One region of the Nostoc sphaeroides genome, then DNA from elsewhere that is predicted to be linked to it. Evidence: predicted binding sites of a transcription regulator. Region 1 holds the regulator's gene; the other holds the start of a gene.
The links. The regulator NtcA, encoded in region 1, controls nitrogen genes in cyanobacteria. The targets are predictions, from matches to a motif close to TNTGTANNNNNNNNTACANA.

Region 1 (3,426 bases):
TCTAAAAACGGAATGCCAGTTGCTGCTGTGCAAGTTCCTCTACCATCCAGGTTGATGGTAACTTGCACAGCAGTTTCCCCTGTGGTGCGGTGAACAGTGGCAATCCGAGGGGTTTCAGTTGACTGGTCGTAGTTTGAATTAACTTGGCGATTGGTTGTTTGCATGGAGAGTGGAAAGAGTTAAAAGTTAGGAGTTAGGAGTTATGAGTTATGAGTTATAAATTTTTAACTCTTAACTCCTCACTCCTAACTCATAACTTTATCGCGTCACATTCCCATAATTTCATATCCTGCATCTACATATAGAATTTGTCCGGTAATACCGCTAGACAAATCACTACATAAGAAAGCGGCAGCGTTACCCACTTCTAGCTGAGTTACGGTGCGTCGTAGGGGAGCTACTTCTTCTACATGATGAATCATATCCAAAATTCCACCCACTGCTGAAGATGCCAAGGTGCGGATGGGGCCTGCGGAGATGGCATTGACGCGGATATTTTGTGGCCCTAGTTCAGCAGCCAAGTAACGTACACTCATTTCTAAGCCAGCTTTGGCAATTCCCATGACATTATAGTTAGGGATTGCCCTAACACCGCCTAAATATGTGAGGGTGACGATACTACCTCCCTCTGTCATCAAAGGTTTAGCTGCACCACTTAACTGCACCAGCGAGTAGGTACTGATTTCTAAGGCGGTGTTGAAGCCAGAACGAGAGGTTTGACTAAAATCTCCAGTCAAATCGTCTTTGCTGGCAAAGGCCAGACAATGGATGAGGATGTCTAGCTTCCCCCACTTTTCGCGGATTGTCTCAAAGGTAGATTTAATCTGGTCTTCATCTTGGACATTACAGGGAAGAAATAAACTGGGGTTGAGAGGTTCTACCAATTCCGCAACTTTTTTCTCCATCTTGCCGCGTTCATCGGGCAGGTAGGTAATACCCAGGTTTGCACCGGCTTTATGCAGCTGTTGGGCGATGCCCCAGGCGATCGAGCGGTTATTGGCAATACCTGTAACAAGAGCATTTTTTCCAGTCAGATTTAGCATATAAATTGTTAATGCGATCGATCATCTAGGAGCATACTAGAATCTGAGGCACGTTTTGTCTTTGTTTTATACAGGATTTGCAAAAATGAATATTGGTAAGAGTGTTTGCTATGACAAAAATCTTGATTTTTCCTAAAGATATTTCCAAAATAACTTTATTTGTTCTTTAAAAAACCCTTTCTAATACTGCTATTGGAAGTACTTATCAACAATTTGTAGCTGAAAGGATCAACAATTATGTATCATTATAAACAAAGAGTTATGAAGAGATTAGTTTGAGTATAGGAAAGTACAGAAAGGTTGACGGTGCTTTATTCATTTTTCGGGTGTATTCTTAGGTAATCAGTTTTTGTTTTTCCGGCATTGGGTAGGGGAAGGGAGATGATCGTGACACAAGATAAAGCCCTAGCAAATGTATTTCGTCAGATGGCGACCGGGGCGTTTCCGCCAGTTGTGGAAACGTTTGAACGCAATAAAACGATCTTTTTTCCTGGCGATCCTGCCGAACGAGTTTATTTTCTTTTGAAAGGTGCTGTTAAACTTTCCAGGGTGTATGAGGCAGGAGAGGAAATAACGGTAGCGCTATTGCGGGAAAATAGTGTTTTTGGTGTATTGTCATTGCTGACAGGAAATAAGTCGGATAGATTTTACCATGCAGTTGCATTTACGCCTGCGGAATTACTGTCAGCACCAATTGAACAAGTGGAGCAAGCGCTCAAGGAAAATCCAGAATTATCAATGTTAATGCTGCGAGGTCTGTCTTCGCGCATTTTACAAACGGAGATGATGATTGAAACTCTCGCTCACCGAGATATGGGTTCTAGGTTGGTAAGTTTTTTGCTAATTCTTTGTCGGGATTTTGGAGTTCCTTGTGCAGATGGGATCACAATTGATCTGAAGTTATCTCATCAAGCGATCGCAGAGGCAATTGGTTCAACTCGTGTTACTGTTACTAGGCTACTAGGGGATTTGCGTGAGAAAAAGATGATTTCTATCCACAAAAAGAAGATTACTGTGCATAAACCTGTTACCTTAAGTAGGCAATTCACATAAAATCAATTGGAGAAAGGGGAATCGGCGCGTGTTCTATTTTAAAAAATGACACTAATAGCTAGAGGTAAATCTAAAATTGAGTAATTTCAGCTATTGCCCATTTCCACTTCTTTCCAGACAATGCTTAAAAGTAGTAGGCTGTATCTGGAAGGATTTCGGTAGCTAAAGATGACCACCGGATACATCCTCATCGCAGCAATTTTGATTCTGGGAGGCGTAATTGCAACCGTGGGCGATCGCATCGGCACACGAGTTGGCAAAGCCCGCCTCTCACTTTTTAACCTTCGTCCGAAAAATACTGCTGTACTGGTAACTATTTTTACGGGCGGTTTGATTTCCGCATCAACTTTAGGAATTTTATTCGCTGCCGACGAAGGCTTGCGAAAGGGAGTCTTTGAATTAGAAGATATTCAAACAGACCTCAGACAGAAGCGGGAACAGCTAAAAACCGCAGAAACTCAGAAAAGTCAGGTAGAGAGCGAGCTAAATCAAGCAAGAATTGCCCAAGCAAAAGCACAACAAGACTTGCAGGTAATTAATCAATATTTGCAGGCGGCGAATGCCAAACAACGCCAAACACAAGCTCAGTTGAACCGCACCATTAGTCAACAAGCTCAAACTCAAACTCAACTCCAACGCACTCAAAGTCAGCTAGAACAGGTTGTACCTCAGTACCAAAAAGCTATAGCTGAATTGCAAAGCGTTTACAATCAGAGAAAGGAGCTACAAGCGGCAGTTGAACTACTGAAGACAGAACGTCAACGACTATACGCTGAAGCTAAAAAAGCTATTGACGAAGCCAAAACAGCGATTGAAAAACGCGATCGCGAACTTGCTAATCGCCAAGAAGCCATAGAAGTGCGCGATCAAAAAATCTCCCAACTCGATCAATTGATTCAAAAGCGTAATGTAGAAGTTGCAGCGCGAGAGCAAGTAATTGCCACACGGGAATCGCGCCTCAAAGAATTGGAAGCACAACAGGAGCAACTAGAGATAAAAGTTGCCAGGTTGGAAAAATATTATCAGTCTTACCGCGACCTGCGTCTGGGTAAGCTGGCTTTAGTTCGCGGTCAAGTTCTATCTGCTGCTGTAATTCGTGTTAACCAACCTGCTGCCGCTCGTCAGGCAGTGATACAACTTTTACAAGAAGCTAATCGCAACGCTAACCTCGAATTAAGTGAACCTGGGGCAAATCCTGCCAATGTAGAGCTACTGCGCGTAACCCAGGATAGGGTTGACCAATTGAGCAAGCCGATTGGCGATGGTCAAGAATACGTCGTGCGAATTTTTTCGGCTGGTAATTACGTCAGGGGAGAAAAGCAGATAGAAT
Region 2 (3,426 bases), 290 kb from region 1:
ACTTTGTGCCCCTAAAACTCGCAAAGTCCCACAACTTCACAGGCGTGGGTAATTATTTCCTATTTACGCAATGGATATCTAGTCTAAGTAGCTTTATATATATTACTCATTTAGTAGTAGCACTATATACTGGCTACGACGATTGTAGACTCTACCCTAAGGCATTTTTTTAGCCATTCACTAACCATGAAACTTGAGGATATATATCAATTCTTTGAGAATCCTCCGCCAACTTACCTTTGTCAGGAAGTAGCAGTTTGTTACATACTGTCTGTTTTGTTACAAGGTGAATCTTACGGAACCGAGTTGATTGAGCAATTAGAAACTGAATATCCAACCTATAGGCTTTCGGATACCGTACTTTATAGTGCAATCAAATTTCTGGAAGACGAAAGGGCTATCACTGGATATTGGAAGAAACTCGAAGGACGAGGACGCCCCAGGCGAATGTACCAAGTTTCTCCAGAATGGCAAGGTCAAGCGCAGGACTTAGCTTTTCAATGGCTTGACTACATCAATAGGAGGACAAAGTAACGAATAATGAATAATTGATAATGAATAAGTCTCCTCCAGTCAAACAGTAACAATTAGTTATGGATACTGCTATTCTGCCATCTACGTTCCTGCTAACCTTGTTGTTATCAGTTGGGCTGTTTTTCTTTATTCGTGCCTCGACTAAAGACCGCATAGAAACAGCGCAACTGGTATCTGAGCAAGACGAAGCTGCTTTAATGTCTCAATTAAAAGAGTATTTTCGCTCGCGGTCTTACCGAGTAGCAGAGGTAGACCGAGAACAAAATAAAGTGACTTTTGAAGGTAATGTTCGCCCCAGTTGGTTTTTAGCTATATTTTTAACTCTGCTGGCAGCGACTGGTATTGTCTGTCTATCACTAGTCGTGTACCTGCTTTTTCCTAACCTCAGTACCTTTGTTCTGCCTATGGTACTGCTGTCGCCTTTGACTGGTCTATTTTATTGGAAAAAATCTGGAAGACTTGAGAAGGTGTCGCTCAAAGTAGAAACAACTCAGAGCAAACAAACCTCCTCAAGTAAGATCACTGTAGTTGCCCATCGAGATGAACTCAGTGAGTTACAGAGGATTCTACAGCTCAAGGCTGGTGAATAATTGTTGGTTTTTATGACCATCTCTTAACTATGATATGCAGAGTTCTGACCCGATCTACTCTTTAGGCAATGGAAAGTAGGAAGGAGGAAATCAAGACTTCTGCTTTGTCAATTTTCCCCACGACATAAGTAGTGGGGAAAAATTTAAATTCATTAACTTAAATTTGTTGACAGAGCAAGGTTTAACAATTTACGGCATAAAATCGCAACTTCACTAGCGCTTTTGGAGGCGCTTGGCTCTATACCCACTCCCTTCTGCATTTTCAAAATACTATCAACCCATGCAATCTAGCGTGGGGGACTTCCAAGTAAAAAAATATTCCATTGCTATTGTTCACTGTTGACCGTTGACGGTTCAGGAGTTTTCAGTCAACAGTCAACAGTCAACAGTCAACAGTCAACAGTCAACAGTCAACAGTCAACAGTCAACAGTCAACAACTTTAATGTGGAATAATTTATTTTTTGGAGTTCCCCGTGGTTTGACACAAGTTGATTTTCCAACTACCTGGACTAGCCTTAAAAAGCAAATCAGCTCCAAACTAAAAAAAAATTAAATTTTGCATAAACTTAGCAATTTTGCCAGTTAATGATAGTCAGGAGCCACATTCAATGCGTAAGATGACCGTTTATGGTTCACCGACTAGCTAAAGCAAGAGGTTCTTGACCTGGTGAAGGTTCTAACACCCTCAAGCTAGGAAACAAGAAATGGTTTTCCTCTACGTATTGAGCACCAAAGAGTCCCTTTTCTGCCCAGAAATAACGGTCTGTGGTGTGTTCATTTCGCTTTACGAGTAGCAACGCAGGTGGCAAAATACCTTCAGCTTGAATGAATCTTCTCGCTGCTGTCACAGGTTTTTCTTCGCCACTTTCGATGCTATATTGAGGCACATGTTCCAAAATTCGCCGTCCTTCCTGACGACGACGACTCTTCCTTTTGCGTCTCCTTGCCAATCTATTGTCCTCCTCTTTCAAGCTATAGATTGTAGTGATAGCTACAAAATCCGTCGTCATTATATAGGTTATAGTTCAAAATATCAATAGTTTTTAACCTTTTAATTTAAGAAAATTAATATCTTTGGAGATAGAGAAAACAAAACTACCATTCCGATATAATCCCTTAGTACAAACCTTTCATGTAAAAGATTTTAGTTAAGCTTTATTAAATGGGTGAGGTAAAAACTAAGTATCCTCTCTTAATCATGATGCCTCAAAATCTGTAATATTGAGCAAAAGCTAAAAAATGTTAATGTCTGCCAGTTCCGATTTTATTGCTCTATGTCGAGAGCAAATAGCGCTACTAACCCAAGGGCTGGGAGCAACAATAAGTATTGTGTACCTAACACAAGAATTGGTAGAAACTCCTTCAGGCGATGCAAAACTTATTCCTGTGGTAATTTACCCGGAAACAGCATTATTATCACCAGGAGAGGAGAATGCTGAAGCGACAGTACACAAGCAGCTTCAAGTTGAAAATGTGTTTATACTACCCAATCATCAGAGAAGGTTATTGACAGCAGGATCAGAATCTCCAACGTCGTCACCGGAGTCTGAGATACCAGATGCGTCAAGGCCCCATCTAAAAGAGGAATACCTATTTAGTGGCAACCAAATTGTTTTACCTCTGGTTTATGAGGGTGTGATGATGGGGTTACTAGTGACGGGTAGGAAAGATCGCGGATGGAATGAACACGAGGAAAGTCAGATTCAACGGATAGCCCAAACATTGGCGATCGCTTGTATTTTAGATCAACGGCGAGCATGGTTTGAGCAGCAGTTGCGTGAGCAACAAATTCTCCAAGAAAAACAGCGAGATTTGCTGGATAATCTGTTGCATCAGTTTCGTAACCCTTTAACGGCGTTGCGAACTTTTGGTAAACTGCTATTGAAAAGGCTTAGACCAGCAGACACCAACCGAAATGTGGCAAATAGTATTGTGCGGGAAAGCGATCGCCTCCAAGAATTGCTGCAACAATTTGATCAAGTAATTGACTTAACGGGGGCGGATTTAGCACCGCTACATCTCCCCAAAGAAGTATTTGTGGAAGCAACTATCCAAAAAGACGCTAAACCGCCGTTATTATTGCCGGGAACGGGAGACAAGGCAGTTGACTGCTCATTAGCAGATATATTAGAACCATTATTAATATCAGCCAAAGCGATCGCACAAGAGCGAAAGCTAAAACTAATAACTGAAATTCAACAGAATTCACCCCTAGTACGTGCAAATGTCAAGGCATTACGAGAGGTGTTAACTAATATTATTGATAATGCTTTGAAATATACTCCCACTGGGGGCAAAATT

Region 2: a site for NtcA is predicted at 2,104-2,123, ahead of D1367_RS13385 (DUF3155 domain-containing protein). Genes of this name have one in related genera too.

What each region holds. Positions count from the first base shown of each region.
Region 1 covers NZ_CP031941.1:3,318,505-3,321,930, reverse strand. Annotated here, with positions in the region: gene hisB (imidazoleglycerol-phosphate dehydratase HisB) at 1-164, opposite strand, end outside; gene fabI (enoyl-ACP reductase FabI) at 267-1,043, opposite strand; gene ntcA (global nitrogen regulator NtcA) at 1,425-2,096, shown strand; gene D1367_RS14635 (DUF3084 domain-containing protein) at 2,265-3,426, shown strand, end outside.
Region 2 covers NZ_CP031941.1:3,025,548-3,028,973, forward strand. Annotated here, with positions in the region: gene D1367_RS13375 (PadR family transcriptional regulator) at 187-534, shown strand; gene D1367_RS13380 (cofactor assembly of complex C subunit B) at 594-1,124, shown strand; gene D1367_RS13385 (DUF3155 domain-containing protein) at 1,758-2,075, opposite strand; gene D1367_RS13390 (GAF domain-containing sensor histidine kinase) at 2,365-3,426, shown strand, end outside.